Regions from separate parts of the Streptomyces sp. NPDC016845 genome, predicted to be linked through region 1. Evidence: riboswitches for the same ligand, from Rfam matches in the RefSeq annotation. Region 1 holds a riboswitch; each other region holds the start of a gene.
The links. Region 1 has a riboswitch for cobalamin ahead of ACH4RC_RS27275 (FecCD family ABC transporter permease). Riboswitches for the same ligand answer to the same signal wherever they lie in the genome.
Positions count from the first base shown of each region.

Region 2: another riboswitch for cobalamin. It lies ahead of cobN (cobaltochelatase subunit CobN); the one in region 1 lies ahead of ACH4RC_RS27275 (FecCD family ABC transporter permease).
Region 3: another riboswitch for cobalamin. It lies ahead of ACH4RC_RS18935 (ABC transporter substrate-binding protein); the one in region 1 lies ahead of ACH4RC_RS27275 (FecCD family ABC transporter permease).

Region 1 is NZ_JBIRPI010000013.1:94,413-104,843, forward strand. It holds gene ACH4RC_RS27220 (GNAT family N-acetyltransferase) at 1-361, shown strand, start outside; gene ACH4RC_RS27225 (phosphatidylserine/phosphatidylglycerophosphate/cardiolipin synthase family protein) at 751-1,959, shown strand; gene ACH4RC_RS27230 (LPXTG cell wall anchor domain-containing protein) at 2,014-3,300, opposite strand; gene ACH4RC_RS27235 (ankyrin repeat domain-containing protein) at 3,441-3,857, opposite strand; gene ACH4RC_RS27240 (hypothetical protein) at 3,854-4,045, opposite strand; gene ACH4RC_RS27245 (hypothetical protein) at 4,099-4,440, opposite strand; gene ACH4RC_RS27250 (alpha/beta hydrolase) at 4,437-4,904, opposite strand; gene ACH4RC_RS27255 (hypothetical protein) at 5,180-5,653, shown strand; gene ACH4RC_RS27260 (PIG-L family deacetylase) at 5,769-6,602, shown strand; gene ACH4RC_RS27265 (nucleoside deaminase) at 6,644-7,129, opposite strand; gene ACH4RC_RS27270 (endonuclease/exonuclease/phosphatase family protein) at 7,289-8,161, shown strand; cobalamin riboswitch at 8,265-8,394, shown strand; gene ACH4RC_RS27275 (FecCD family ABC transporter permease) at 8,558-9,586, shown strand; gene ACH4RC_RS27280 (ABC transporter ATP-binding protein) at 9,628-10,410, shown strand.
Region 2 is NZ_JBIRPI010000005.1:276,826-287,256, forward strand. It holds gene cobN (cobaltochelatase subunit CobN) at 1-3,639, opposite strand, end outside; cobalamin riboswitch at 3,672-3,832, opposite strand; gene ACH4RC_RS17195 (cobalamin biosynthesis protein CobG) at 3,902-5,269, shown strand; gene ACH4RC_RS17200 (precorrin-8X methylmutase) at 5,262-5,903, shown strand; gene cobJ (precorrin-3B C(17)-methyltransferase) at 5,900-7,426, shown strand; gene ACH4RC_RS17210 (cobalt-precorrin-6A reductase) at 7,393-8,160, opposite strand; gene ACH4RC_RS17215 (cobalt-precorrin-5B (C(1))-methyltransferase) at 8,172-9,302, shown strand; gene cobM (precorrin-4 C(11)-methyltransferase) at 9,560-10,309, opposite strand; gene cbiE (precorrin-6y C5,15-methyltransferase (decarboxylating) subunit CbiE) at 10,306-10,431, opposite strand, start outside.
Region 3 is NZ_JBIRPI010000006.1:195,712-206,142, reverse strand. It holds gene ACH4RC_RS18975 (hypothetical protein) at 1-1,435, shown strand, start outside; gene ACH4RC_RS18970 (phosphodiester glycosidase family protein) at 1,387-2,700, opposite strand; gene ACH4RC_RS18965 (DUF779 domain-containing protein) at 2,739-3,122, opposite strand; gene ACH4RC_RS18960 (hypothetical protein) at 3,198-3,563, shown strand; gene ACH4RC_RS18955 (hypothetical protein) at 3,588-4,739, opposite strand; gene ACH4RC_RS18950 (L-threonylcarbamoyladenylate synthase) at 4,899-5,519, shown strand; gene ACH4RC_RS18945 (ABC transporter ATP-binding protein) at 5,527-6,333, opposite strand; gene ACH4RC_RS18940 (FecCD family ABC transporter permease) at 6,330-7,367, opposite strand; gene ACH4RC_RS18935 (ABC transporter substrate-binding protein) at 7,400-8,458, opposite strand; cobalamin riboswitch at 8,496-8,693, opposite strand; gene ACH4RC_RS18930 (nucleotidyltransferase domain-containing protein) at 8,762-9,253, shown strand; gene ACH4RC_RS18925 (arginine deiminase) at 9,263-10,431, opposite strand, start outside.

The DNA of each region.
Region 1 (10,431 bases):
CGCCGGACGCTGGGACGAATCCCGCTTCGGCGACCGGCACTTCACCTTCTGGGAGGCCCCGGACGGCACACCCGTCGCCATGGCGGCGGCGACCTCGGCCGTCGGCGGCATGGTCCGGGTGGACCCCGTCTACACCCCGGCCCACCTCCGCGGCCGCGGCTACGCCGGAGCCGTCACGGTGGAGACCAGCGGCGCCGCCCTGACCGCGGGCGCGACGGACGTCGTCCTGTTCACGGACCCGGAGAACCCGACCAGCAACGCGCTCTACCGGCGTCTCGGGTACGTCCACGTCGCCGACTTCGCCGGGTACCGCTTCGGCTATGCCGAGTATCCGGGAGCCACACCCCCGTTCACCGCCTGACGTGACGTGGGTCGCTGGAACCCGTCGACGTCGTACGGACAGATGAGAGGCGTGGAGACGACTCCGCGGAAACGCATCAGCACGGGGGACCACGAAGCTCCGTGTCGCTGACCTTCCTCGACGCGTGGCTCCCGCACGAGGAGGCCGAACGAAACTCGCGAAACACCCCCGAGTCGTCCGAGTGGCGTCGCGTGCGGTGGAGGTGAGGGGAGGAGAGGAGGGGTGAACTCGTCGGGCGGGAGCGGGCCGGTGGGTTCCGCGGCGCCGTTCACGGGTGGGCGTGGGCGGTGGCTGTCTCCGCGCCGGAAGACCTGGACGCCAGGTGTGAACGAAACGTGACGGGGCATGCGGATGCGCGCCACCGTCTCCGCTCCGACCTGGAGAAACTCATGTCTGTCAGCACCGCGGCCCCCGTTGCCGAACCGGCCTCCGGGAGATCTCAGCCCGATCGGACGCAGCGGCTGCGGCGTCGTATGGAGCGTCTCATCGGCGTGGCCGCGACCGAGGGGAACAAGCTGACGCCCCTGCGCAACGGCGACGAGATCTTCCCCGCCATGCTGCGGGCGATCCGTGAGGCGCGGCACACCGTCGACATGATGACGTTCGTCTACTGGAAGGGCGACATAGCGCGGGAGTTCGCCCAGGCCCTCGCCGGGCGGGCGCGCGCCGGTGTGCGCGTGCGGCTGCTGCTCGACGCGTTCGGCAGCCGCACCATCGAACGGGACCTGCTCGACCTCATGGACGACGCGGGAGTCGACGTCGCCTGGTTCCGCAAGCCCCTGCTGCTGTCCCCGTTCAAGCAGAACCACCGTTGTCACCGCAAGGTGCTCGTCGTCGACGAGGTGACCGCGTTCACCGGTGGCGTCGGCATCGCCGAGGAGTGGTGCGGGGACGCCCGCGGGCCGCACGAATGGCGTGACACGCACGTCCAGGTGGAGGGCCCGGCCGTCGACGGCATCTGTGCCGCCTTCGCCCAGAACTGGGCGGAGTGCCACGACGAACTCTTCGACGAGCGCGACCGGTTCGTGGAGCACGAGCCGAAGGGCGACTCCGTCGTGCAGGTGGTGCGCGGGTCGGCCAGTATCGGCTGGCAGGACATCCAGACGCTGCTGCGGGCGACGATCGAGTCCGCCGAGCACCGGCTGCGCCTGGCCACCGCCTACTTCTCGCCCGACGACCACTTCGTCGAACTGCTGTGCACCGCCGCGCGCCGTGGTGTCGAGGTCGAACTCCTCGTGCCGGGGCCGCACACGGACAAGCAGATCAGCCGGATCGCCGGGCGCCACCACTACCACCGGCTGCTCGAGTGCGGGGTGAGCGTGCGCGAGTACCAGCGGACCATGCTCCACTGCAAGATCGTCACGGTGGACGGCACCGCGTCGCTCATCGGCTCGGCCAACCTCAACCGGCGCTCCCTCGACCACGACGAGGAAGTGATGCTCGCCGTGCTCGACCCCGAGTTCACCGCCGCCCTCGACGCGGACTACGAGAACGATGTCACACACAGTGTGAAGGTCGATCCCGGCCGCTGGGCGAAGCGTCCGCTGGGCTTTCGCGCCGCGGAGGTCGCCACGCGCGCCGTGCAGCACTTTCTATGAGGGTGAGTGTCAGCGGACCGGGGCGGGCGCGGGTGCGCCCGCCCACCGCGTGGATCAGCTGTTGGCGCGTCGGCGCCGTGCGATGACCACTGCACCCGCGCCGAGGGCCAGTGCGCCGGCGGCGATCGCCGCGGTCGGCACGACGTTCGAGGAGCCCGTCGAGGCGAGGTCGCCGCTCCGCTCGTCCGCCGCGTCCTGCACCGGCTTGCCGGAGGTGCCGCCCTGGGGCGTGTCCTTCGGGGTGTCGGTCTCCGGGGTGTCGCCGGGCGTCGGCCGGTCCTTGTCGGGGACCTCGCCGGGCTCGGCGTCGCCCGGGGCGGGCGTCTCGCTGCCGGCGGTCAGCACGGAGAAGTCGTAGCGCTTCATCGGGCCGAGCACGCACGGGTTGTACACGTCCCCCGCATCGCCCGCGAGAAGCCCCCACGCCTTCATGGCCGGGGTGTTGTCGACCAGCGTGAGGCGCAGGTGGAGATCGGTCGAGGAGCCGGGCTTCATCGACTCGAGCGTGGTCGGGTGCTCCTCCATCTGGTCGAGCTCCTGCCACGGCGCGCCGTCGCGCGACCACTGGACCGTCATGAAGTGCTGACGGTCGTTGGTGGCGTCGAGGCGGAACATCATCAGCGGCCGGACCGTCAGGGTGCGGTCGGTGCTGTTGGCGACGGTGACCGTGAAGTCGGTCGTCGTTCCGGCGACGATCTTCTGCGGCAGGCCCTTGGCGAGGACGGTGAGGTCGTCCGTGCGCACGCACTCCCGGGCGGCGTCGAGCGCGGCGTGCGCGTTCTTCTTGTCCTCGGCGGCCTTCTGCTCCGCGTTGGTCAGCCCGTTGTAGTCACGGGACGCCTTGACACGTACGTCGACGATCGCCTCGCGCGCCTTGTCCCGCTCGGCCTCGGCGTCCCGCTCGGTGGCGGCGGCGGTCTCGGCGGCGGTGCGGGCGGTGTCCAGCTCCGTCTGCGCGGCGGCCTTGTCGGCCTCGTCCGCGGACTTCAGCTTCTCCTCTGCGGCGGTGACGGCGTCGTCCGCCGCCTTCCGGTCGTCCTTGGCGGTGGTGTACGCCTTGTCGGCCACGAGGTACGCGGCGCGCAGCGGGTTGGTGTCGTCGTGATCGAGGGCGTCGAAGAGCTCCTTCAGCTTCTCCAGGCCCGTCTTCTTGTCGGCGGACGCCTTCTCGTACGCCGCGTCCGCGTCCTCCGCGGCCTTCTTCAGCTCGTCATAGGTCGGCCGGGCCGTCTCGTCGGCCGCCGTGGGCGCGGCGGCGAACGCCGGGGCGGCGGTCAGGCAGAAGGCGGGGACGACGGCGGCGGTGGCCACGGCGAGGGAGAGAGTGCGGCGTATGTTCACGGGCAGGATCGTACGATCATGAACGGCTTCCGGGCCGCTCCTTTTGGCGCCGTTCAGCTCCGATGGAGGCCGTGAAACCCGGACAGAAGCGGACAGTTGCTCTCGCCGTCTGTGTTTTTTCTGTGAGGTAACCGACCATTTCACGCGCCCGCCGCGGCGGTGAGGAGCGCGGCTGTCTCGGGGTGCGGGCCGTTGCCCGCCCACTGCAGGGGGGTCCATCCGGTGCCGTGGTCCTCGCGCAGGTCCGGGTCCGCACCGTGTGCCAACAACACACGTACCGCCTCGGTGTGACCCCAGCAGGCGGCGGCGCACAGCGGTGTGCCCTCGGCGCCGATCCCTTCGCTCTCGGCGTCGGGCGACGCGCCTGCCGCCAGGAGGAGGCGGACGATCTCCGCCTCTCCTTGCACGGCCGCCGTGTACAGGAGGGTGGTGCCTTCGCCGTTCGTCCACTCGGGGTGGGCCCCGGCCCGCAGCACGGCCCGCGCGCCGGCCGGGTCACCGGCCCGGATCGCGTGGAAGAGGCGCCGGGTGAGCTTCTTTCGCTCGCGCTGCTTCATATGGCGGCCCCTCGGCCGACCTCGCCGTCCCCGGCCTCCGCCCCAGGGGCCGCGCTCGATTCCTGCGGGGTGAGGGGGTTGGCCCGCGCGGTGGTCCGCCACACCCGGACGCGCTCGCCGGTGGCGAGCAGTTCACGGCGGGCCCGCTCGGCGAACGCGTGCGCCCGCATCTTGTCGAACATGTCCATGGCAGCCTCCCCGCCCGTCACGATACCGGGCGGCCGGGCCACGGATCCGGGCGTCAGGTCAGCGATCCCACGACGACCGCCGTGCATACGAAGGTCACCACGATCGTCACCACCATGGCGAACAGTGTGCCTCGCAGCCACCGTGCGAACCGGATGTGGTGGGCCGCCTCCACCGCGCCGACGCTCTCGGCGATGTGCTCCGTCACCATGCGGGCCACGTAGATCTGCTCCCCGAGATACCACTCCTCGAGGTCTCTCCGCTGCTCGTACGTCAGTCCGTCCGTGCGCGCGATGAAGGCGGCGACGCGTTGGCGCGCGGCGCTCAGACGGGCCTCGCGGGACAGGTACGCCTCCATGTCGGCCAGGCCACGCGCGGCCTGTTCACCGGTGTTCACGCCGTCCCCAGCGCCTCGCGCAGGACCTGGACGGCCTGCGCGATCGCCGCCGTCGACGCCTGGGTGGCGCGGACCGGATTCAGCATCATGAAGTCGTGCGGGGTCGCGTTGTAGCGGATGCCGGTGGGAGCGACGCCGGCCCGGGTCAGCTTGCGGGCGTACGCCTCCCCCTCGTCGCGCAGTACGTCGTTCTCGTCGACGGCGACCGGCAGGACGCCGGTGCCGCCGAAGGGGTCGGCGATGCGCACCCGCACATCGCCGGCCCCGGCCCCGGCCCCGGCCCCGGCCCCGGCCGCAACGGTGATCCACTTCTCGTCCACGTCCAGCTTCCCGGCCGGTCCGGCCTGCACCTCGTCGAGCGGTTCGCGGGCGCCCTCGACCCCGAGCTCGTACAGCGGCGGCGGCACGGCGGTCGCGTCGGCGAACTCCTGCGCGGCGGGCTCCAGAACGATGTCGTCGTCCACGGCGTACTCCTAGAGAGGCGAACGGATCCGGTCCGGGGAGGTCCCCCACTCCTAGGACAGAACCTGAAGCCGATTCGTGACATGCCGGGTACGACGCTACGCGGACATGGCCGGGGCCGCCTGGGCGCACCGACAACCAACGTGTCACAAGTTCCGGGAGGCGCTGCCGCCGCAGTGCAAAGAAACCACCATCACATCTCACACGCTCCACCTCCGCCCGGTAGCCTGGACAGCGCTGATGAGCAGCGAGGAAGGGCCGCAGACGAGAGGAACACATGGTCTCCGCAGCACACACCACACAAAGCATCGAGTCCGCGACGGGCACCCTCCAGGAGGAGCTGCACCGCCTGGAGGCCCAGAAGCGCGCGCTGGAGCGCGAACTGGCCGCCGTCGTCGCCCACCTGGGTTCGGTGCAGAAGGCGCTGCGGGCGCTCCAGGACGTGTTGCGGCCGGGCCCCGTCCAGGTGAGTGAAGGAGCGGCGCCGTCCGTGAAGGCGGAGAAGCGCCCGGCCGAGCCGAAACAGGACGCCGCAACCGTCGGAGGCACGTACGGCCGCCTCACCGAGCAGATCCTGGAGTACTTCGCGACGACGGGCGGGGCCGGTGTACGGGCCCGCGACGTCGCCGCCGCGCTCGGGCGGGACACCGACTCGGGCAGCATCAACGCGGTCCGCAGCACCCTCGACCGGCTGGTGGGCACCGACCGCCTGCGGCGCGCGGGGCGTGGCCTGTACCGCGCCGCGGGCTGATCCGCCGGGAACAGCACGGACACTCCGCGGTGTTGCAGGCGACGAGGGACCGGCACCGTCGCACGTCCGCCGCGCCCTCTTACCGAAAGACATATGTCCGCAGGAGGACTGTTCCATGACTGACCGGCCGTTGACGCTCATGGCTGTGCACGCCCACCCCGACGACGAGGCGACCAGCACCGGTGGCGTCCTGGCGCGTTACGCGGCGGACGGCGTCCGCACGGTGCTCGTGACCTGTACCGACGGCGCGTGCGGGGACGGGCCGGGAGGGGTGAAGCCGGGCGATCCCGGCCACGATCCGGCGGCCGTCGCCGCGATGCGCCGTCAGGAACTCGAGGCGAGCTGTGAGGTCCTCAAGATCAGCGATCTGGAGATGCTCGACTACGGCGACTCCGGGATGATGGGCTGGCCGAGCAACGACGCCCCGGGCGCCTTCTGGCAGACCCCCGTCGACGAGGCCGCCGCCCGGCTCGCGGAGCTCATGCTCCACTACCGCCCCGACGTCGTCGTCACCTACGACGAGAACGGTTTCTACGGCCACCCCGACCACATTCAGGCCAACCGCATCACGATGGCCGCGCTGAAGCTGACCGGCCTGGCCCCGAAGGTGTACTGGACGACGATGCCCCGCTCGGGCATGCAGCGGTTCGGCGAGATCATGCGTGAGTTCGGCGAGGACATGCCGGAGCCGGACCCCGCCGAGGCCGAGGCGCTGGCGGAGATCGGCCTGCCCGACGACGAGATCTCCACCTGGGTGGACACCACCGCGTTCAGCGGGCAGAAGTTCGACTCCCTGGCCGCGCACGCCAGCCAGGGCGAGAACATCTTCTTCCTCAAGATGGGCAAGGAGCGGTTCGGCGAGCTGATGGGCCTGGAGACGTTCGTACGGGTCCAGGACACCACCGGCGCGCCCCTGCCGGAGAACGACCTCTTCGCCGGTCTGCGCTGACCGGCCGGGTCCGCGGCCGCACCTGACCGGCGCGGTCGTCGTCAGTCGTGCGACGACCGCTCGGCCAGCAGCCGGTGCAACTCCCTGACCCACGGCGCAAGTTCGGCGACCGGGCCCTCGACGGTCACGTGCGGCGCGATCTCCTGGACCGGCAGGGCTCGCACCGGCGCCTGCGGGCGTCCCCACTCGGCGAGCCACTGGCTCAGCTGGGCCGAGGAGGCGACGTACACGATGCGGCCGAGCCCGACCCAGGCGTGGGCCGCCGCGCACATCGGGCAGTGCTCGCCGGAGGTGTAGACGGTGGCCGCGCGCCGCTCCTCCTCGGAGAGGTGCTCGGCCGCCCACCTGGCCAGTGCGAACTCGGGGTGGCGGGTGGCGTCGCCGGCCGCGATCCGGTTGCGGTCCTCGGCGCGGACCGTGCCCGAGCCGTCCACGAGTACGGAGCCGAACGGCTCGTCCCCGTCGTCAAGGGCCTCGGCGGCCAGTTCCACGCAGCGGCGCAGGTGCACCAACTCGCTCTCGTCCATCGAAGTCCCTTCCGATCACGGTCACTCATCACCGACGTGGGCCGGGTCGATGATCGCACGCCGCGCGCCGGTGACAACGGCTCGACCCGGACGTGTGCCGGTCACACCTTGTCGCCTACTCTCGTGCTACGAAGACCTCATGTGATGGCATGTGACCGCATGTTCGTCCACTCAAGGGAGGCGATGGTGCTCGGACGCGGCACACGTCTGTTCGCGATCGCCATGGCCGCCTTCTGCATCGTGCTCATCGGCCCCAGCGCGCCGAGCGGCGCGCTGATCGCCAAGCCGCTGCCCGCCGATGCCGCCAAGGACATCGTGCCGAACCGGGTCCTGACGTGGAACATCTGCAACCCGTGCGGGAGCGGGCAGAACATGGGCCGGGCCGCGGAGATCGCCACGTATGCGCCGCAGGTGTTCGGGTTGCAGGAGGCGTGTGTCCGTGACGTCGAGAAGATCCGGGACTACCTGGAAGTCTTCTACGGCCTCGTCTACGACGTCGAGTACGGGTCGGTGCTGCGCAACTGGAACCGCTGCGGCGGTCTGCCGTGGCAAGGCGGAGCGTACGGTCAGGCCATCCTCTCCGCGGCGCCGATGACCGACCACGTGAACGTGGAGTACCCCGACGGCGGCTCCGAGGACCGTGGGTACATGGCCGTCACGACCAAGGTGGGCGGCCGCTCCGTCCGCGTCTTCAACACCCACTTCGCCGAGCGGCAGCAACCGGAGATCAGGGCGGACCAGGCCCGCGTGCTCGCCGCCGAGGTCGCCCGCCACGACCACACGATCGTCCTCGGCGACTTCAACGCCGTACCGGACGCGTCCGAACTCCGCCCGATGTGGAGACTGGCCGAGGACGCCGACCCGGCGTGCCGCCCCTTTCCCGACGGCGGCGCCTGCGAGCCGACCACCGACTGGCAGAGCAAGTTCGACTACATCTTCCTCCGCGGAATCGCCCCCCTCACCCACCAGGTCCGCCCGAGCCCGTACTCGGACCACCATCCCCTGCACGCGGAGATCGATCCCGCGTGGTGACCTGAGCGAGACGGACACCGCCTTCCCGCGCCATCGGTGAACACCGCCCACCTGCGCAATCGGTAAGTACCGCCCACCTGCCCCGCCCCTGACTCCGGCTTGCTACGCTTCGGCTGCCTTCCGTGGGGGAAGCCGGTGCGAGTCCGGCGCTGTCCCGCAACGGTGTGCGTGGCCTGTTACGTATGAGTACTGGCCCGCGAGTCCGATCACTCACGGCAGGTGTGCGACCCGTCGACCGCTCGCCGTGGACTGCGAGCAGGGACCGCCGTAGCCCTTCCGGGTTGCAGGTGCCCTGCGTTGCAGCCGTGGCGCCCACCCGGAGGATGTGCGCCCGCTTTGCTCCGCACCGCCGCTGCCCCAGCCCCCGCGGGTGTCTCACGCGCGCGCCGGCGACACCTGCCCACCGTCCCCCTGGTCATCGGGCTCGCGCTCGTACTGGTGGTCTCGCTGGCGTGCGGGGTCGCGCTCGGGGCCACGGGGACGGGTTGGCGGGAGGTGGCGCGGCTCATGTGGGCCGGGCTCAGCGGCGGGAGCCTCACCAGCGCGGACGCGGGGGCCTACACCATCGTGTGGGAGATCCGTTTCCCGCGCGTCGTCCTCGCGGCCGTCGTCGGCGCGGGCCTCGCCGCGGTCGGCGTCGCGGTCCAGGCGCTGGTGCGCAACGCCCTGGCCGACCCCTTCGTGCTCGGCATCTCCTCCGGCGCCGCCGTCGGCGCCAACGCGGTCATCCTGTTCGGCGCGCTCGCCGGGCTCGGCGTCTGGGCGCTCTCCTTCTCCGCCTTCCTCTCCGCGCTCGCCGCGACCCTCATCGTCTACGCGGTGGCCCGCTCGCCTCTCGGACTCAGCCCGCTGCGCCTCGTCCTGACCGGCACGGCCCTCGCCTACGGGTTCCAGGCCGTCACGACCGTCATGGTGTTCGGCGCCGAACGGGGCGAGGCGGCGCGCGCGGCCATGATGTGGCTGCTCGGCAGCCTCGGCGGGGCCACCTGGCCGAAGGTGCCGCTGGTCGCCGCGACCGTGGTGGCGGGCTGGCTGTGGCTCAGGGTGCGGGCGGGCTCGCTCGACGCCCTCGCGATGGGCGACGAGACGTCCGCGGCGCTCGGCGTGCCGCCCGACCGCCTCCGGCGCGAACTGTTCGTCGTGACGGCGGCGGTGACGGGCACGGTCGTCGCCGTGAGCGGAGCGATCGGCTTCGTCGGCCTGATGGTGCCGCACCTCGTGCGCATGCTCGTCGGCGCCTCGCACACCCGCGTCCTCGCCGTCGCGCCGCTCGCCGGGGCCGTGTTGCTGGTGTGGGCCGACGTGTTGTCACGCGTGTTGCTCGCCCCGACCGAACTGCCCGTGGGCGTGGTGACGGCCGCGCTCGGTGTGCCCGCGTTCCTGCTGCTGATGCGGCGCGGCGGCCACGCGCTCGCCGGGCGCTGACACATCCCAGGTTTGCTGAGCGACCCCGAGGAGGAAGACACGTGCGGCTCGACGTAGAAGAACTGTCGGTCGAGGTGGCGGGCGTACGGCTCGTCGACGAGGTGACCCTCGACGTCCCCGCCGGCACCTTCGTGGGGCTCGTCGGCCCCAACGGCAGCGGGAAGTCGACCCTGTTGCGGTGCGTCTACCGGGCGCGACGCCCCGACGCCGGGCTCGTCAGGGTCGACAGCGTGGACGTGCACCGCATGACTCCACGGGCCGCGGCACGGCTGCTCGCCGCGCTCCCGCAGGAGTCGGCCGCGGACTTCGACTTCACCGTCACCGAGGTCGTCGCGATGGGCCGCCTCCCGCACCGCGACCGCACCGCCGCCCGCGACCGGGAGCTCTGCGCGCACGCCCTGGAACAGGCCGGGGTGGCACACCTCGCGACACGTGGCTTCCTGTCGCTCTCCGGCGGCGAGAAACAGCGTGTGCTCATCGCCCGCGCGCTCACCCAGGAGCCGCGCGTCCTCGTCCTGGACGAGCCCACCAACCACCTCGACATCGCCCACCAGCTCGACGTGTTGCGCCGGGTCCGGGTCAGCGGTCCGACCGTGCTCGCGGCCCTGCACGACCTCAACCTCGCCGCCGCCCACTGCGACCTGCTGCACGTGCTGCACGGCGGCCGGATCGTCGCCTCCGGCCCGCCGGACGAGGTCCTCTCCCCCGCGCTGCTCGCCGACGTCTTCGGCGTACGGGCGCACCGGGTGCGCCACCCGGAGACCGGCGCCACCCAGTTCCTGTTCGACCAGCTCCAGCTGGTCCGTGAACCCTTCGCCCCCTGACTCCCTGACCCCCTCGCCCTC
Region 2 (10,431 bases), on a different contig from region 1:
CGGCTTCTCCCACATGCCTCGGGACTCGGCCTCCAGGAGGCGTTCGGCGATGCCGTGCAGGGCCCACGGGTTGGCCTCGGAGAGGAACTGGCGGTTCGTCTCGTCGAGGACGTACGTCTCCGTGAGCTTGTCGTACATCCAGTCGGCGATGACGCCGGTCGTGGCGTCGTAGCCGAAGAGGTAGTCGACCGTCGCGGCGAGTTCGAAGGCGCCCTTGTAGCCGTGGCGGCGCATCGCCTCGATCCACTTGGGGTTGACGACGCGGGCGCGGAAGACGCGGGACGTCTCCTCGACCAGGGTGCGGGTGCGGACCGTCTCCGGCCGGGTCGAGTCGCCGATGTACGCCTCGGGGGCCGTGCCGCGCAGGGCGCGGACCGTCGCCACCATGCCGCCGTGGTACTGGAAGTAGTCGTCCGAGTCGGCGATGTCGTGCTCGCGGGTGTCGGTGTTCTTCGCCGCCACCGCGATGCGCTTGTACGCCGTCTCCATCTCGCCCCGGGCCGACTTGCCGTCGAGGCCGCGGCCGTACGCGTAGCCGCCCCAGACCGTGTAGACCTCGGCGAGGTCCGCGTCCGTGCGCCAGTCCTTGGAGTCGATCAGCTGGAGGATGCCCGCGCCGTACGTGCCCGGGCGCGAGCCGAAGATGCGGGTGGTGGCGCGGCGCTCGTCGCCGTGTTCGGCGAGGTCGGCCTGGGTGTGGGCGCGTACGTGGTTGTGCTCGGCCGGTTCGTCGAGGGACGCGGCGAGGCGGACCGCGTCGTCGAGCAGGCCGATGGTGTGCGGGAACGCGTCGCGGAAGAAGCCCGAGATGCGCAGGGTGACGTCGATGCGGGGGCGGTTCAGCTCCTCGTACGGGATGGCTTCGAGGCCCGTCACCCGGCGGGAGGCGTCGTCCCAGACCGGGCGGACACCGAGGAGGGCGAGGGCCTCCGCGATGTCGTCGCCCGCTGTGCGCATGGCACTTGTGCCCCAGAGGGAGAGGCCCACGGAGGTGGGGTACGCGTTGTCGTTGTCCGCGCGGTAGCGCTCGATGAGGGAGTCGGCCAGGGCCTGGCCCGTCTCCCACGCGAGGCGGGAGGGGACCGCCTTCGGGTCCACGGAGTAGAAGTTGCGGCCGGTCGGGAGGACGTTGACGAGGCCGCGGAGCGGGGAGCCGGACGGGCCCGCCGGGACGAAGCGGCCTGCCAGGGCGCGTGCCGTGTTGTCCAGTTCGGCTGTGGTCGCGTTGAGGCGCGGGACCACTTCCTCGGCGGCGAAGGTCAGGATCCGGTGGACGGGGCTGTCCTGGGCGCCCGCCTCGTCCGTACCCGGGGTCTGCCGCCCTGCCCACCCTGCCGCCCCAGGCGGCAGACTGCCCACGGAGGCACTCACCTGGGCCGGGTCCCAGTTCGCCGCCTCCATGGCCTCCACCAGTGCGCGGGCCGTCTCCTCCGCCTCATCGGCCGCCGTGCGGGTCGCCGCCGACTCGTCCAGGCCCAGCGCCTCCCGCAACCCCGGCAGGGCCTGCGTGCCGCCCCAGATCTGGCGGGCGCGGAGGATGGCGAGGACGAGGTTGACGCGGTCGGGGCCGGCCGGGGCCTGGCCGAGGACGTGCAGGCCGTCGCGGATCTGGACGTCCTTGATCTCACAGAGCCAGCCGTCGAGATGCATGATGAACTCGTCGAAGCCCTCGTCCTCGGGACGGTCCTCGACCCCCAGGTCGTGGTCGAGCTTCGCGGCCTGGATGAGGGTCCAGATCTGGGCGCGGATCGCCGGGAGCTTCGCCGGGTCCATGGCCGCGATCTGGGCGTGCTCGTCGAGGAGCTGCTCCAGGCGGGCGATGTCGCCGTAGCTGTCCGCGCGGGCCATCGGCGGCACGAGGTGGTCGATGAGCGTGGCGTGGACGCGGCGCTTGGCCTGGGTGCCCTCGCCGGGGTCGTTGACGAGGAAGGGGTAGATCAGGGGGAGGTCGCCGAGGGCCGCGTCGGGGGCACAGGCCGCGGAGAGGCCCGCGTTCTTGCCGGGCAGCCACTCCAGGTTGCCGTGCTTGCCGAGGTGGATCATCGCGTCCGCACCGAAACCGCCGTCGGCGGACGAAGCCGCGATCCAGCGGTAGGCCGCCAAGTAGTGGTGCGAGGGCGGCAGGTCGGGGTCGTGGTAGATCGCGATCGGGTTCTCGCCGAAGCCGCGCGGCGGCTGGATGAGGACGAGCAGGTTGCCGCGGCGCAGGGCCGCGAGCACGATGTCGCCCTCCGGATTGCGGGAACGGTCGAGGAACATCTCGCCGGGCGGCGGGCCCCAGTGCCGCTCGACGCTCTCGCGCAGCTCCTGCGGCAGCGTCACGTACCAGCGCTTGTAGTCGGCGGCCGGGATACGGACGGGGTTGCGCGCGAGCTGCTCCTCGGTCAGCCACTCCTGGTCGTGGCCGCCCGCGTCGATGAGCGCGCGGATCAGTTCGTCGCCGTCGCCGGAGGCGAGACCGGGGATGTCGGCCGCGTCGCCGAAGTCGTAGCCCTCGGCGATGAGGCGCTTGAGCAGGACGATCGCGGAGGCGGGGGTGTCGAGGCCGACCGCGTTGCCGATGCGGGAGTGCTTGGTGGGGTACGCGGAGAGGACCAGCGCCAGTTTCTTCTCCCCCACCGGGATGTGCCGCAGCCGTGCGTGGCGTACGGCGATACCGGCCACGCGGGCCGCGCGCTCCGGGTCGGCGACGTACGCCGGGAGGCCGTCCTCGTCGATCTCCTTGAAGGAGAACGGGACGGTGATCAGGCGGCCGTCGAACTCCGGCACCGCGATCTGGCTGGCGGCGTCGAGCGGGGAGACGCCCTCGTCGTTCTGCTCCCAGTCCGCGCGGGAGGAGGTCAGGCACAGGGCCTGGAGGATCGGGACGTCGAGGTGGGTGAGGGCGCCGGCGTCCCACGCCTCGTCGTCGCCGCCCGCGCTCGCCTCGGCGGGGCGGGTACCGCCGGCGGCGAGGACCGTCGTGACGATCGCGTCGGCGGGGCGCAGGGCGTCGATCAGCTCCGGTTCGGGGGCGCGGAGAGAGGCGACGTAGAGGGGGAGGGGGCGGGCACCGGCGCGCTCGATCTCGTCGCACAGGGCGTGCACGAAGGCGGTGTTGCCGCTCATGTGGTGGGCTCGGTAGTAGAGCACCGCGATGGCCGGGCCGTCCGACGGCGACTGCTTTCGCTCCAGCGGGCCCCATGTGGGGGCCGGGGCCGGGGGCTCGAAGCCGTGGCCCGTCAGGAGGACCGTGTCGGAGAGGAAGTTCGCCAGCTGGGCGAGGTTGGCCGGGCCGCCGTGCGCCAGGTAGGCGTGGGCCTCCGCCGCGATGCCGACCGGGACGGTCGACGCCGCCATCAACTGGGCGTCCGGGGCCTGCTCGCCGCTCAGCACCACCAGCGGGACCCCGGCCGCGGTCAGCCGGTCGATGCCGTCCTGCCAGGCGCGGACCCCGCCGAGGAGACGTACGACGACGAGCGCGACGCCGTCGAGGAGCGCGGGGAGTTCGGTGTCGACGTCGAGGCGGGAGGGGTTCGCGAAGCGGTACGTGACCGCGTCGTCAGCGGTGGTGGCGTGCGCGGCGTTGGCCGCGCGGGCGCTGAGCAGATCGGTGTCGGACGTCGACAGGAGCAGGAGCTGCGAGGGCTGCTGGGGCATGCGTCGTCGGGCCTTCCTCGGGGTGTCCGCGCCCCGGGTGGTCGTTGGACGGCGGGAGTTCCTGGCTCACCCTCTCTTGTACGAGAGGGCTCACAGTGGCGGGACCGCGCCGGAATTCCACCGGGCTTCCTCCCCTGTCGCCGTCGCTGGCGATGGTGGCGGGCCGGACGGGACCGCCGCGGTTCATCGTACGGGGCGAGGGTGTGACCTGGTACGGGAAGCTACGGGAAGCCCGTCATGGGCGGTGGGTATGCTCCGACGCATGCCCGCCTCCCCCATACCCGTCCGTCCCGGTGCGTCCGGTGTGCCCGGAACGTCCGCGGCGTTTCCCGGTGACGCCTGCCCCGGTGCGCTGCGGCTGCACGCCGCGGACGACGGGTATCTGGCGCGGGTCCGCGTCCCGGGCGGTGTGCTCGACGTGGCTCAGGCGCGGGCCCTCGGCGACGCGGCCGGGCGGCTCGGGGACGGGGCGCTGCACCTCACGTCGCGGGGCAACGTACAGCTGCGCGGGCTGCGGGACGGGTGCGGTGGGGAGCTGGCGGAGATGCTCGGCGCGGCCGGGCTGTTGCCGTCCGCCGCGCATGAGCGGGTCCGGAACGTCGTGGCTTCGCCCATGTCCGGGCTGGACGGGCTCGGGTTCGTGGACGTACGGGGTTGGCTGACCGGGCTTGACGCGGCGGTGCTGGCCAGCTCCGTGACGCCCGCGCTGTCCGGGAGGTTTCTCTTCGGGCTCGACGACGGTCGCGGGGATGTGGCCGGGCTCCGGCCGGATGTGCTGCTGCGCGGGCGGGCGGACGGGTCCGCGGTGCTCGCGATCGGCGGGGCGGAGTTCTTGCTGCGGTACGAGGACGGGGCCCGGGGGGCGGTTGTCGCGGCGGAGGTTTTTGTCGAGGCCGTGCGCGGCGTCTCGGGCCGACGGGTGTGGAGAGTGTCCGAACTGGACGCGTCCGGCGCCGAGTTGTCCGCGCTCATCGCCGAGCGACTTTCCGCAACTGGCATCGAGGCCACCTCCGCCGGGGGCGCGGGGGGCGACGAGATCGCAACCGGTGCTGACGCCAACGCCACGGGGCTCCACCCCGGGCCCCGCTCCTCAATCGCCGGAGAGGCCGGAATTCACGGACCGTCCGCAGCCGTGATCGGGTCGGCGGGCCCTGCGGTGCGCAAGCTCAGGGGTTCCGCCCCGGATCCCGCTGCCTCTGGTACGACGGCGGGGCTTGTTTGTATCCCCCCGTTCGGATCGATCACCGGTGCTCAATGGGGCGCGCTTGTCGACCTGGCCGCTGGACTTCCCGCCAGGGAGATCCGGTTGACCCCCTGGCGGCGGATCGTCGTGCCCGGGGCCACCCGCGGCAGCGCACCCGCCGGGCTGATCGCAGACCCCGACTCACCCTGGTCCCGCCTGGGCGCATGCGTTGGGCGGCCCGGTTGCGCCAAGTCCCACACCGACGTGCGGGCCGATGCCGCGAGCAGCACCCCGCACCCCACCCTGCCCACCTACTGGTCCGGCTGCGAACGCAGATGCGGGCATCCCGTCGGGCCGTACGTGGACGTCGTAGCCCGCCCGGACGGAACGTACGCCGTCACGACCGTCACGACCCTCACGACCGAAAGAGCCGAACCCCGTGTATGACTACGAGAAGGACGGCGCCGCGATCTACCGCGAGTCCTTCGCCACCATCCGCACCGAGGCGGCAGCCGGCCTCGCGGAGCTGCCCGCCGACGTCGCCCAGGCGGCGGTCCGCATGATCCACGCCTGCGGTCAGGTGGATCTCGTACAGGACATCGGCTTCTCGGCCGGGGTCGTGACGAAGGCGCGCGCCGCTCTGCGCGCGGGCGCGCCGATCCTCTGCGACGCGCGGATGGTCGCCAGCGGCGTCACCCGCAAGCGGCTGCCCGCCGACAACGATGTGGTCTGCACCCTCGGCGACCCCGGAGTGCCGGACCTCGCGGCCGAGTTGGGGACCACCCGCAGCGCCGCCGCGCTCGAACTGTGGCGGGACCGGCTCGACGGCGCCGTCGTCGCGATCGGCAACGCGCCGACCGCCCTCTTCCACCTCCTCGAGATGGTCGGGAAGGGCGCGCCCAGGCCCGCGGCCGTGCTCGGCATACCCGTCGGGTTCGTCGGCGCGGCGGAGTCCAAGGACGCGCTGGCCGCCAACGAGCTCGGGCTCGACTACCTGATCGTCCGCGGGCGCCGTGGCGGCAGCGCCATCACCGCCGCCGCGATCAACGCCATCGCGACCGAGGTGGAGATCCAGGCATGAGCGAGTCACTCGTCGAGAAGGGCAAGCTGTACGGGGTCGGGCTCGGGCCCGGTGACCCCGAGCTGATGACCGTCGCCGCGGTCCGGGCCATCGCCGGGGCGGACGTCATCGCGTACCACTGCGCCCGGCACGGCCGTTCCATCGCCCGCTCGATCGCCGCGGAGCACATCCGCGAGGGGCAGATCGAGGAGCGGCTGATGTACCCGCTCACGGTCGAGACGACCGACCACCCCGGCGGCTACCGCGGCGCGCTCGACGACTTCTACGCCGAGGCCGCCGCGACGCTCGCCGCGCACCTCGACGCGGGGCGCACCGTCGCCGTCCTCGCGGAGGGCGACCCGCTCTTCTACGGCTCGTACCAGCACATGCACAAGCGGCTCGCGGACCGGTACGACACGACGGTCATCCCGGGTGTCACGTCGGTCAGCGCGGCGGCGGCCCGGCTCGGGGAGCCGCTGTGCGAGGACACGGAGACACTGACGATCATCCCGGGGACGCTCCCCGGGGACGAGCTGGCGGCGCGGATCGCGGCGGCGGACTCGGCGGTCGTGATGAAGCTGGGCCGCACGTTCACGAAGGTCCGTGGCGCGATGGAGAACGCGGGGCGGCTCGACGACGCCCGTTACGTGGAGCGGGCCTTCATGGCGGGCGAGCGCACCGGCCGCCTCGCCGACATCGACCCCGGGTCGGTGCCGTACTTCTCGGTCGCGGTCCTGCCGTCCCGTATCGACGCCACCCCCGCCGAGGGACGTGAGCGGGGCGAGGTCGTCGTCGTCGGGACCGGGCCCGCCGGGGCGCCCTGGCTGACGCCCGAGTCGCGCGGCGCGCTCGCGAACGCCGATGACCTGGTCGGTTACACCACCTACCTCGACCGGGTGCCGGTCCGCCCCGGTCAGCGGCGGCACGGTTCGGACAACAAGGTGGAGTCCGAGCGCGCCGAGTTCGCGCTCGACCTGGCGCGGCGCGGGCGGCGCGTGGCCGTCGTCTCGGGCGGCGACCCGGGTGTCTTCGCCATGGCTACGGCCGTTCTCGAGGTCGCGTCGCAGGAGGCGTACGCGGACGTGCCCGTACGGGTGCTGCCCGGCGTCACCGCCGCCAACGCCGCGGCCGCGAAGGCGGGCGCCCCGCTCGGCCACGACTACGCCACGATCTCCCTCTCCGACCGGCTCAAGCCCTGGGAGGTCATCGCGGAGCGCCTGCGCGCGGCCGCCGCCGCCGACCTGGTGCTCGCGCTCTACAACCCCGGCTCACGCAGCAGGAACTGGCAGGTGGGCAAGGTCCGCGAGCTCCTCCTCGAGGTGCGGCTTCCCGACACCCCGGTCGTCCTCGCGCGGGACGTGGGCGGGCCCGAGGAGAGCGTCCGCACGGTCCGTCTCGCCGATCTCGACCCGGCCGTCGTCGACATGCGCACGCTGCTCATCGTGGGCTCGTCGCAGACGCGGGCGGTCGTACGGGGCGACGGTTCCACGGTGGCGTGGACGCCGCGGCGCTATCCGGAGGCGGTGGCGCCGGAGCGCGCCTGAATCCAGGCGGCGGCCTCCGCCACCGTGGCCGCCTCCGGCACCCCCCCGGGGGTCGGCGGGCGCCGGACCACGACGACCGGGACGCCCGCCTCCCTGGCCGCCGTCAGCTTGGGGGCGGTGGCCGCGCCGCCGCTGTCCTTCGTCACCAGGATGTCGATGCGATGGCGGGCGAGTACGTCGCGTTCGCCCGCCAGTGTGAACGGGCCCCGGTCCAGGAGCAGCTCCATGTGCGGCGGGCACGGCGGCTCCGGTGCGTCGACGGAGCGTACGAGAAAGTGGGCGTCGTCGATGTGGGCGAACGAGGCCAGGCCCATGCGGCCCGTGGTCAGGAAGGCGCGGCGCCCCGTTCCCGCTTCCTGGACCGCTCGCGCCGCCTCCGCCAGGGAGTCCACCTGCCGCCAGTCGTCGCCCTCGCCCGGGACCCAGCCGGGCCGGCGCAGCGCCAGCAGGGGAACATGGGTGGTGGCGGCCGCTCCGGCCGCGTTGAAACTGATCCTCTCGGCGAAAGGGTGCGTGGCGTCGATGACCGCGTCCACGGCGTGCTCGCGCAGCCAGCGCGCCATGCCGTCGGCTCCGCCGAAACCGCCGATCCGGACCTCGCCCGGGGGCAGGCGCGGGGCGGCGACGCGGCCCGCGAGCGAACTGGTGACCCGTAGGTCGGGGTGCGTGTGCAGCACTTCGGCCAGGCGCCTGGCCTCCGTCGTGCCGCCCAGGACCAGTACATGTACAGGCATCGAGGGGCTCCATGGGTGACATGCCCGAGGCGAAGGGCGGGCGCGGCGCCCAACTCAAGCACACCGGTCTGCGGTCCGGCTGGACGACCGGGGCCTGTGCGACGGCGGCGACGACCGCCGCGTACACCGCGCTGCTGAGCGGGGAGTTTCCGGACCCGGTGACGATCACGTTGCCCAAGGGGCAGACGCCGGCGTTCGCGCTGGCGGTCGAGGCGCTCGACGCGGGGGCGGGCGGGCCCCGGTCCGCGACCGCCGGGGTCGTGAAGGACGCCGGTGACGATCCCGACGTGACGCACGGTGCGCTCGTCCGGGCCACGGTGCGGGTGCTGCCCGCCGGGTCGGGGGTCGTCTTCCGGGCCGGTCCCGGGGTGGGTACCGTCACCCGTCCCGGGCTGCCGCTCGACGTCGGTGAACCCGCGATCAATCCGGTGCCGCGGCAGATGATCCGGGAGCATGTGGCGCGGGTCGCCGCCGCGTTCGGTGGCGGTGGGGACGTGGAAGTCACCGTCTCCATCGACCACGGCGAGGAGATCGCCCGCTCCACCTGGAACCCCCGCCTCGGCATCCTCGGCGGCCTCTCCGTCCTCGGCACCACCGGGGTCGTCGTGCCCTACTCCTGCTCGGCGTGGATCGACTCCATCCGGCGGGGGGTCGATGTGGCGCGGGCGGCGGGGCGCAAACATGTCGCCGGGTGCACCGGGTCCACGTCCGAGAAGACGGTCGTACGGGAGCACGGGCTGCCGGAGGACGCGCTGCTCGACATGGGGGACTTCGCCGGGGCCGTGCTGAAGTACGTGCGCCGGCATCCCGTCGACCGGCTCACCATCTGCGGCGGGTTCGCGAAGCTCTCCAAGCTGGCGGCGGGCCATCTCGACCTGCACTCGGGGCGGTCCCAGGTCGACAAGGGGTTTCTGGCGGAGCTGGCGGTGCGGGGCGGGGCGGGGCCCGGGCTTTCCGCGCGGGTCGCTGGGGCCAATACCGGGCTGGCGGCGCTGGAACTCTGTGCCGGGGCGGGGGTGCCGCTCGGGGACCTTGTCGCGGCGGAAGCCCGTGCGCAGGCGCTGCTCGTGTTGCGGGGCGCGCCGGTCGAGGTGGACGTCATCTGCATCGACCGCGCCGGGAACGTGGTGGGCCGGGGCTGAACGCCCCGCCGTGGCCCCTCGCCCAGTGGCCGACTCACCGCTGCGTCGTGGCTGGTCGCGCAGTTCCCCGCGCCCCTGGAGGCATGCGGCTCCGCCGCGCCTCCATCGGGAGATGGTGCACGAAGTGCGCATCTCAGGGGCGCGGGGAACTGCGCGAGCAACCACGACGAGAGCCGCGCCCGAGAACGACGCGAAGGGGGCAGACGCCCCCAGGGGCGCGGGGAACTGCGCGACCAGCCCCCACCGGCCCGCGGAGATCAGCACACGTGGCGATCCCGCTCCGCCGAGTACAGATGGCTGTCCCGGAACTGCGAGGCACCAAGCGTGCGGCCCACCAGGATCACCGCCGTGCGCAGCACACCGGCCGACTTCACCTGCCCCGCGATGTCCCCGAGGGTGCCCCGGAGCACGAGCTCGTCCGCGCGGCTCGCGTACACCACGACCGCCGCCGGGCACTCGGCCCCGTAGTGCGGAAGCAGCTCGGCGACGATCCGGTCGACGTAACGCGCCCCGAGGTGCAGGACGAGGAGGGCGCCGCTCGCGCCCAGGGTCGCCAGGTCCTCGCCCGCGGGCATCGGCGTGGCCTGCTGCGCGATACGGGTGAGGATGACGGTCTGGCCGACGGTGGGCACCGTCAGCTCCCGCTTCAGCGCGGCGGCGGCCGCCGCGAACGCGGGCACGCCGGGGACGACCTCGTACGGGATGCCGTGCGCGTCGAGGCGGCGCATCTGTTCCGCGACGGCGCTGAAGACCGACGGGTCGCCGGAGTGCAGGCGGGCCACGTCCTGCCCGGCCTCGTGCGCGGCGACGAACTCCCGCTCGATGGCGTCGAGGTCGAGGCCGGCCGTGTCGACGAGCCGCGCGTCCGGCGGGCACTCGGCGAGGAGTTCCCTCGGGACCAGCGAACCCGCGTAGAGGCACACCCGGCAGGCGGCGAGGGTGCGCGCGCCGCGCACCGTGATCAGGTCGGCGGCGCCGGGGCCCGCCCCGATGAAGTACACGGTCATGCCTGTTCCACCTGTCCCGCTCCGAGAGATTCGCTGGTCTTCGTCGCCGACCACTGCGTGACCGGCATCGCCTGCCGCCAGCCCGTGAACCCGCCGACCGGCACGGCGTGCGCGACCGCCAG
Region 3 (10,431 bases), on a different contig from region 1:
CGCCGCTCAGCAACCGGTGGCGGGCAGGACGCCCGCCCAACACCCCTTCCTCGCCGCCAACGGACGCAGCGGCATGCACGCCGACGCCTGGGGCAGCGGCACCTACCCCTGGGCCGGGCCCGACGGGCGGGAACCCGGGGTCACCAGCGAGCAGATGGCCGCGCTCGGCGGCGAGTGCGCCACCGTCACCTTCGACAAGGCCGGCCGCATCGTCACCGTCTGCGGCACCTTCACCGGCTTCCTCGTCAAACTCCTCGACCCGCACACCCTGGCCACCCTCGCCGAGTACAAGCTGCCGCAGCGCCCCTCCACCGTCGAGGCCATCACCCGCCTCGACTTCTCCAGGATCTTCAAGGACACGTCGGGCGGCGCCTACTCCTACCTCGACGACCAGGACCGGCTCGTCCTGGCCGACTCCCGCCAGCACATCGTGCGCCTGGCCCACGAGCAGGAGGCGGACGGCGCCTGGCGCTTCGTCGTCACCGACGACTGGGACCTGACCGACCACGTCCCGCACTCCTGCGTGAGCTGGACGAACCTCTACCCCAGCGGCACCTGCGACCCCGTCACCTCCGTCATGCCGGACTGGTCGGGCCGGATCTGGTGGGTGACCCGCCAGGGCCGTGTCGGCACGGTCGACCCCGCCACCGGCTCTCTCAAGTCGGTCCAACTGCCGGGCGAGGAGATCCAGAACTCCTTCTCCGTCGCCGACGACGGTGTCTCCATCGTCACCGACCACGCCCTCTACAGCTTCGACGCCGCCGCCGACGGCACCCCGCGCACCGTCTGGCGCCAGACCTACGACCGCGGCACCGGCACCAAACCCGGCTCGGTCAACCAGGGTTCGGGCACCACCCCCGACCTGTTCGGCGTCGAGGACGACTACGTCGCCATCACCGACAACGCCGACGACCGCATGAACGTCCTCGTCTACCGGCGCGGCGCCGACGTCCCGGCCGGCCGGCGCCTCGTCTGCAAGGTCCCGGTCTTCGGCCCGGGCGCCTCCACCACCGACAACAGCCTCATCTCGTACGGCGACAGCCTCGTCGTGGAGAACAACTACGGCTACGAGAACATCACCTCGCTCACCTTCGGCCGCAGCGTCGTCGGCGGCGTCACCCGCGTCGACGTACGCCCCGACGGCAGCGGCTGCGACACGGTGTGGGAGAGCGGCGTCCGCTCCCCGTCCACCGTGCCGAAGCTGTCCACCGCCAACGGCCTGCTGTACTTCTACACGAAGGAGCCCAACTCCCTCGGCATCGACGCCTGGTACCTGACCGCCGTCGACTTCCGTACGGGCGAGACCCGCTGGAAGCGCCTCGCCGGGACCGGTGTCGCCTACGACAACAACTGGGCGCCGGTCACGCTCGGCCCCGACGGCACGGCCTACGCCGGCGTCTTCAACGGCCTCGTAGCCGTACGGGACAAGGGCTGAGGGTGGGCCGAGCGGTCCTGGCGAGCCCACACCCCGATGCCGTTGGCGACCGCGCGCTCGGGGGCGTCCGTCGGATGGTTGCGGACGGTGACCGACGACGCCCCCGGCTCCCGGGCCGCCAGGGTCGACGAACCGCCGCCGTCGAGCGAGAACGCGTCGTCCGCGCCGAGCGAGCGCATGGTCTGGGCGACCTCCGCGATCGACAGGCCCGTGCGGTACGCGGGCGCGCCGTCCAGGGCGAGGAGGTAGAGCGTGCGGCCGTGGTCGCCGATGCCCGCGGCCGTACGGACCGCCGACGTGTCGGCGTCCAGGCCCGGCAGCGGGGCGCCGCCGCGAAGGACCGGATAGCCGCCGACCGCGAACCGGTACGGGATCCGCGACCGCGCGGCGACCAGGCGGTGGCGTACCTGGACGGGGTCGCCCGCCGACAGCTTGCGCAGCCACTGCGCGCCCGCCTCCCGGCCGACCAGGACGGTCGTCCCGTCGGCGATCGGACCGGCGCCCGGCGTATCGGCCGCCGCGACGACCCGGCCCCGGTCCACCGTCACCTCGTACGTGTCCGTGCTGCACGGCGCCGCCCGCTGCGTGTCCGTGCCGCACGTGGCCCGCACCCGCGAGACGCTGCCCCACTCCGGGGTGAACGCGCCGACCGAGCCGACCGGCAGCGCGTACTGGTTGAGCCCGCCGAGCGGCACGCGGTCCGCGCGGGTACGTACCGAGCCGTCCAGGGCCATGCTGTCGAGCCGCGCCCGCCGGTCGACGCCGACGCCGAGCACGTCGCGGGTCGAGGTGCCGGGCGGAAGGGCCGGGCCGAAGCGCTGCCCGTCCGGCACGGCCGCCTTCAGGGTGTGGCCCCTCGCGATCGCCGGGCCGACCGCGGCGCCCGTCGCCTCGACGCCGGGGTGCTGAGCCTCGCTGATGTTGAAGAAGTCCCCGTTGACGCCGCCGACGGCGCCGGCCGCGTCCGCCATCGCGGAGACGGTGGCGCGGGCCCCGACAGCGCCCGGGTGCAGCAGGCCGACGCGGACCCGCGGGTTGCGCAGATCGACGGTGAGGACGTGGGCGTGGGCGGTGCCCTTGGCGGCGGGCACGTCGAACTCGGCGTACGACACGCCGGGCGCGATCTGCCCGGCGGCACCGGCGGCGGTGGCCGCGCCCGCCGGCGGCGCCCCCGTCAGACCGGCACCGGTCAGCGCGCCCACGAGCGCGAGGCTCGCCACGGCCTTTCCGGAAGACGTGCGTCTCTTGTCAACTCTCGTCTGCATCAGGGGAGTTCAGCAGACGACAGTGGTCCCGTCGATGGCTACGCGCCGACAAGGCGGGAACGGATCAGAAAACGTACTCCTTCCGGCGCCTCCAGGGAGAATCCGCTGCCCCGCCCTTCGACGACGTCGACGATGAGGCGGGTGTGGCTCCAGCCCTCGTACTGGCTCCTCGACATCCAGAACGGCACGGTCTCCGCCACCCCGTCGACGGCGAGCTCGGCGAGGAGCACGTCGGCGGCGCCGGTGCGGAACTCGCCCGCCAGGTAGCACATCGGCGCACTGCCGTCGCAGCAGCCGCCGGACTGGTGGAACATCAGCGGCCCGTGGTCCTCGCGCAACCGCCGCAGCAGCTCCGCGGCGGCCGGGGTCAGCTCCACACGGGGCACGTCGTCACGGGCGTCGTCACGGGCGTCGTCGCTCATGACGGAGCAGTGAAGGCGACAGGACGTTGCGACCACGTTGCACGCGCGGACGGCTCGCCCGCATAGGCTCCCCACATGGAACAGAGGGAGATCGTTCTGCGGGCCATCGGTGTACTGACCGAGACGCAGGAGATGGTGCGCAGAATCAATGACGGGGCCGAGCTCGACAACGACCTCACCCAGCTCGGGCGGCTCGTGTCGGAGGTGTTCCCGACCATCGAGATCCCGGCCGGGGCCGACCCGGAGGAGGCCGCCGAGCTGGCCATCGCCGCGCTCATGCCGGCCAGCGTGTCGCTCGTCGAGGCGTTCGCGTTCCTCTTCACTCAGCTCGCGAAGGTGCATGACGAAGGACGGACCGACGTCAACTCCACCGAGCTGCTGCGGGAGATCGCGCTGCGCATGTCCGACCCGGGCGGCCTGGAGGCGGAAGAGGAGGAATGACCCGCCCCGAAGGTGTCTGTGCGGCTACTTGTTCGGGTCGCGGAAGCGGCCGAACGCCTTCGTGAGCGCGCTCAGCGGCGAGCCGTCCGCCCTCGTCTGGCCGGTCCCGGCCGGTCCGGGCGGCGGAGCGGCCGCGCCGACCTCGGCGAGCGCCGCCTGAGCCGCCTCGGCCGCCTCCCGGTACAGGTCCCGTGATGTGGTCATGGCGTCGAGCGCCTCCGCGTACCGGCCGACCATCGACTGGGCGTGGGCCAGCTCCTCCTCGGGCGTCAGCAGGTGCCAGCCCTGCCGAAGGCGGGTCAGGGCCCGCTCGGCGTCCGGCGTCAGCGGCTGGGGCAGCGCCGCGAACTCGTTGATCCGCTGGAGCAGCTCGACCGGCTCGGAGCCGTCCAGGAAGACGTTGCGGACGGCGAAGTGCTCGGCGTCGTACCCCGGCTCCTGCGGGGCCGTCGGCAGGAGCACGGCGCCGCCGCGCGGCATCCGCAGCTTCAGCTCCCGCTTCATCGCGAAGTCGGCGATCTGCGCCTGCTCCGGGCTGGCCCGGTGTTCTATCACCCGGTGGCGCAGGCTCGGCGGCAGGAACTCGATGACCGGCCGCTGCCCTCGCGCGTCCGGTGTCATCGCCTCGTGCACCACGACATGGACGTACCAGCTCTCGCGGGTGCAGTCCCGCAGCCGGTGGCGCAGCTCGTCGTCGTCCTTCGGCAGATGGTTCACCGCGCGCAGGCGCACGCCCGGGATCATCGCGTGGTCCCAGGGGATTATGTCGCTGTCGGGCCAGAACATCGTGGCCGGCGAGGCCCAGTTCGGGTCCCACGCCCGCTCGGCCTCGGCCGCCAGGACCCAGACCACGCCGTCACCGTCCTTGCGGCGCCCCTCGGGCTCGTACGTCGTCAGCTGCGCACGCACCGTGACGTCGTCGGCGACCCGCCAGCGGGCCTCGAACAGGCGCCGGGCGGTGGGGCCCGGGTCGGCGGACTCGTCGCGCGGGTGCAGGACGGTGGAGCGGGCCGCCTCGACGGGGTCGAGGTCGGCGAAGTCGTCGAGCACCCCGGCCGCCTTGAGGGCGATCAGGTTGCGCCGCACGTCCTGCTCGGGCTCGGGGCCGAGGTGGCGCCCGTGACCGAGCCACGCGGTGTCGGGGACGGTGGTCGGGGAGCTGCTGTTTTTGGCCATGAGGTTTTCTGTGAGTGGTCGGGGCAGGACCAGTATGGTCCGTGCCGCGCCCGTCGGAAGAGGGCAGGGTGGGCGGGTGTCGGGATTGTCGCGCGTGTACGCGGAATACGCCGCCCCGCAACGCCGTGGCGTTCGCCACTGATCCCGTAGGGTCGACGGATGGCCCGCTATTTCGACGTGCACCCCGACAACCCGCAAACGCGCACCATCGGCGCGATCGCCGATTCCGTCCGCGACAGCGCGCTGATCGCCTACCCCACGGACTCCTGCTACGCGCTCGGCTGCCGCCTCGGCAACCGCGAGGGCGTCGAGCGGATCCGCACGATCCGGCAGCTCGACGACAAACACCACTTCACCCTGGTGTGCCAGGACTTCGCGCAGCTGGGCAGGTTCGTGCACATCGACAACGACGTGTTCCGCGCCGTCAAGGCGGCGACGCCCGGCAGCTACACGTTCATCCTGCCCGCGACGCGCGAGGTGCCGCGCCAGTTGCAGCACCCCAAGAAGAAGACGGTCGGCGTCCGCATCCCCGACCACGTCGTGACCCAGGCGCTCCTCGCCGAGCTGGGCGAGCCGCTGCTCTCCAGCACCCTGCTGCTGCCCGGCGAGGACGAGCCGCTGACGCAGGGCTGGGAGATCAAGGAGCGGCTCGACCACGTGGTGGACGCGGTGCTCGACTCCGGCGACTGCGGTACCGAGCCGACGACCGTCATCGACTTCTCCGACGGTGAGGCCACCGTCGTACGGCGCGGCGCGGGGGACCCCGACCGCTTCGAGTGACATCGCACTACGGTCCGAGCGTCCCCAGGAAGCGGATGTGGGGGCGCTCGCCCGGCCCCGGGCGGGAGATGCGCGCGCGGACGCCGTAGACGTCGGCGATCAGCTCCTCGGTGAGGACGGCGCCGGGCTCGCCCGCCGCGACGACCCGGCCCCGGCGCAGGACCACGACCTGGTCGCAGTAGGTGGCGGCCAGGTTCAGGTCGTGCAGGGCGACGACGCTGGTCAGATCGAGCCCTGAGATCAGGTCGAGGAGCTCCAGCTGGTGCTGGATGTCCAAGTGGTTCGTGGGCTCGTCGAGCAGCAGCTCGCGCGGCTCCTGCGCGAGGGCGCGCGCGATCTGCGCCCGCTGGCGTTCGCCGCCGGACAGGGTGTGCCACAGGCGGCGCGCGTGGTCGGTCAGGCCGGTGCGCTCCAGGGCGTCGTGGACCGTCGCCTCGTCGGCGGCGGAGGCGGGCGCCCAGGCCCTGCGATGCGGGGTCCGGCCGAGCCGTACGACGTCGGTCACCGTCAACTCGACCTGAGTGTCCGCCTGTTGGTGGACGAGCGCGATGCGCCGGGCCGCCGTCCTGCGCGGCACCTCGCCGAGCGCGGTGCCGTCGAGCGTGACGACGCCGGACGCCGGGGCGAGGACCCCGGCGAGCAGACGCAGGAGGGTCGACTTGCCGGAGCCGTTCGGGCCGAGCACACCGGTGACGGCGCCGGGTCGTGGCGTCACGCTCACCCCGTCGAGCACGAGCGTGCCGCCCGCCGACCAGGAGACGCGGTCCGCCGCCAGCCCCTGTCCGGTCTCCTTGACGTCGCCGCCCGCGCTCACCGGACGCCCCGGCCGGACCGGCCGCTTCCGCGGAAGAGGACGAGCACGAACGCGGGCACGCCGATCAGCGACGTCACCACCCCCACCGGAACCTCCTGCGGTTCGAGGACCGTACGGGCCAGGGTGTCGACCCAGACCAGGAACACCGCCCCGGCGACCGCCGTGACCGGAAGCAGCCGGGTGTGTCCCGGGCCGACCAGGGCGCGCGCCGCGTGCGGAAGGACGAGCCCGACGAAGCCGATCGCGCCCGCCGCGCTGACCAGGGCCGCCGTCAGGAGCGCCGTCACGCACAGCAGGACGAGCCGGGTCCGTGCCACGCGCACACCGAGCGCGGCGGCCGCCTCCTGCCCGAAGGCGAACGCGTCCAGGGTCCGCCCGTAGCCGAGACACACCGCAAGCGCCACCACGAGCACCGCGAGGCACAGCCACACCTCGGTCCAGCCGACGCCGCCGAGCGAGCCGAGCAGCCAGAACAGGACGCCGCGGGTCGTCTCCGCGTCGGCGGCGGTCAGCACCACGAACGAGGTCAGCGCCGAGAACAGCTGCATCGCGGCGACCCCGCAGAGCACGACCCGGTCCGTCGAGCCGCCCAGCATGTGGCTGAGGACCAGGACGAGCGCGAACGAGCAGAGGGCGCCGAGGAAGGCGCCGCCCGAGACGGAGAGCGCGCCGCCGCCGAGGCCCAGGACGACGACGAGGACCGCCCCGGTCGACGCGCCCGAGGAGATGCCGAGCACGAAGGGGTCGGCGAGCGGGTTGCGCAGCAGCGCCTGCAGCACCGTGCCGCAGACGGCGAGGCCCGCGCCGCAGACCGCCGCGAGCAGGGTGCGCGGCAGCCGCAGGTTCCACACGATGCCGTCGCGGATCGGGGAGAGGTCTGAGGCGCCCCAGCCGAGCCGGGCGCCGACCGCCGACCACACGTCGGCGACGCGGATGTGCGCGGGCCCGATGGTGATGGCGACGGCGACCGAGGCGCAGAGCGCCGCGAGGGCCGCGGCCCAGTACAGGGCGGGCCGGGCCGCCGCCGTACTCACCGGTTCCGCTGGTCTCACCGGTCTCACTGGTCTCACTTGTCCAGGCCGAACTCGCGCAGCGCGGCGGCCACCTTCTCCACGCCCTCGACGGTCCGGATGGTGGGGTTCAGGGCCTGCCCGCTGAGCAGCACGTACCGCTTCTTCCGTACGGCGGTCATGTTCTTGGTGACCGGGTCGGACTCCAGGAACTTGATCTTCTGCGTGGCCGACTCGGCGGACTGCGAGCGGCGGGTCAGGTCGCCGATGACGAGGAGGTCGGGGTCGCGGTCCGCGACCGTCTCCCAGTTGATCTGCGGCCACTCCTCGTGCGTGTCGTCGAAGACGTTGCGCATCCCGAGTTCCCTGGTGACGACGCCAGGGGCGCCGCAACAGCCCGCCATGTAGGGCGAGTCGGAGTTGGCGAACCAGTACAGGACGCTCACGCCCTCGGCGTCGACCCCTGACGTCGCCTTGCCGACACGGGACCTCAACTGCGCGACGAGCTTGTCGCCGCGCTCCTTCACGTCGAAGATCCGCGCCAGGTCACGTATCTCGCCGTAGACGGTGTCCATGGTCAGCGCGCTGGTGCGGGCGCCGTCACCGTCACCGCTGTTGTCCTTGCCGGCGCAGTCGGCGGGGGAGAGGTAGGTGTCCACGCCGAGCTTCTCGAACTGCTCGCGCGGCGCCACCCCGCCCTTGGCGATGGTGTTCGTGAGGGAGGCGGAGACGAAGTCCGGCTCGGTGTCCAGGACCTTCTCGAAGGAGGGGTAGCGGTCGGCGAGGCGCGGCACCTTCGCGTTCGCCTTCTCCAGGCCCTCGAGGACCGGGTCGGTCCATGTCGCGGTCCCCACCATGCGGTCCTCCAGGCCGAGCGAGAGCATGATCTCCGCCGAGCCCTGGTCGAGGGCGACGGCGCGGCGCGGGGCGTGCGCGACACGGACCTTCGCGCCGCAGTTGTCGAGGGTGACAGCGGCGTCAGCGTCTTTCGCGGTGCCGGCGGAGCCCGCGCCACCGCCGCATGCGGTGAGGAGGAGGGCGCCCGCCAACAGCGGTGCGATGTGGCGGAGTCGACGTGCGAAGGGCACGGGGGTTCCTCTGCGTCCAGGGCCCATACGCGGAGCCGGCCTACGGTTCACCCCCGGCCGGGTCTCGGTCCCGGAGGCCGCCAGCAGGTCTTCGGACTCGGGATCGTCCAGGCGGAGCGCCTTCCCGAACCGGCGAGCGGCTCAGTGGCAGTGGCTCCGCCCGTCCCCCTCACCGCTGCGCGTCAGCTCCGGACTTCCACCGGATTCCCTGACCCGTACGCGTTCGAGAACGCACAAAGGTACGACTGGCTCACGGAACGTATCACGGGCCGGGGCGGGCCCCGCTAATCGTTCGCCGCCCCCCGCCCGCCCGCCTACCCTGCTCGCGTGATGACAGCCGACGACGTACGGAACGTCCTCGTCCTGCTGCGGGAGGCCGGGGCGGACATCTGGATCGGCGGCGGCTGGGGCATCGACGCCCTGACCGGCGAGCAGACCAGGAACCACCGCGACCTCGACCTGATGCACCGCGCCGAGCAGGAGCCCGCCGTGCTCGCCGCCCTCACCGGCGCCGGGTTCGCCGAGACCCTCGACCGGCGCCCCGCGCGCTTCGTCCTCGCCCACCCCGACGGCCGTGAGATCGACCTGCACCCCCTGCGCTTCGCCCCCGACGGCTCGGCCGAGCAGTCCTCGCTCGACCCGGACCAGCCGTTCCGCTACCCGGCCGAGGTCTTCGTCACCGGCACCATCGCGGGGGAGCCGGTCCCGTGCCTCTCAGCCGAGCAGCAGGTCCGTTTCCATCAGGGGTACGAGCCCGCGGAGCGGGACCGGCACGACATGGCGCAGCTGCGCCGGGTCTTCGGCATCGGCACACACATCTGACCAGGTGTCTCAGTAGGCCACGGGGTCGCGGACGATCGGGCACGTCATGCAGTGGCCGCCGCCCCGGCCGCGCCCCAGCTCCGCGCCGACGATCGTGACGACCTCGACGCCCGCCTTGCGCAGCAGCGTGTTGGTCTGGGTGTTGCGGTCGTAGGTGACGACGACGCCGGGCTCCAAAGCGACCGCGTTGTTGCCGCTGTCCCACTGCTGGCGCTCGGAGGCGTACACGTCGCCGCCGGTCTCGATGACCCTCAGCTCCGGCAGGCCGAGCCCCCGCGCGACGACGTCGACGAACGGGGTCGTCCCCTCGTCGGTGATGTCGAGCCCCGGCGCCTTGTCGCTGGGGCGCAGCGAGAACGTGTGCACCGAGTCCATGATCCGCGGGTAGAGCGTGACGACGTCCCGGTCGGCGAAGGTGAAGACGGTGTCCAGGTGCATCGCCGCGCGCAGCTTCGGCATCCCGGCGACGATGACGTGCTCGGCCGCGCCCTTCTCGAACAGCGCGGTGGCGACCTGGGTGATGGCCTGCCGCGAGGTGCGCTCGCTCATGCCCATCAGGACGACGCCGTTGCCGACCGGCATGATGTCGCCGCCCTCGAAGGTGGCCTGGCCCCAGCCCTGTTCGGGGTCGCCCCACCAGACGGTCGAGCCCGCGAAGTCCGGGTGGAAGCGGTAGACCGCCTTCATCAGCAGCGTCTCGTCGTGCCGCGCGGGCCAGTACAGCGGGTTGAGCGTGAGGCCGCCGTAGAGCCAGCAGGTGGTGTCGCGGGTGTAGAGCGTGTTGGGCAGCGGCGGCATGAGGTACTCGCGTACGCCGCTGGACTCGCGGGCCATCGACACGTACGCGGAGCGGTACTCGTCCGGCAGATCGGTGGTGGCGAGCCCGCCGATGAGGAACTCGGCGAGCTGCTCGGGACGGAGCGTCTCCAGGAAGGTACGGGTGTCGTCGATGAGCCCGACCCCCACCTGGTTCGCGACGATCTTGCGGTCAAGCAGCCACGACCTGGCCTCGGGCAGCGCCATGGTCCGCGCGAGCAGTTCGTGCAGCTCGACCACCTCGATGCCGCGCTGCCGCATCTTGTTGACGAAGTCGGCGTGGTCGCGCTGCGCGTTCTCCACCCACATCACGTCGTCGAAGAGGAGGTCGTCGGAGTTGGTCGGGGTCAGCCTGCGGTGCG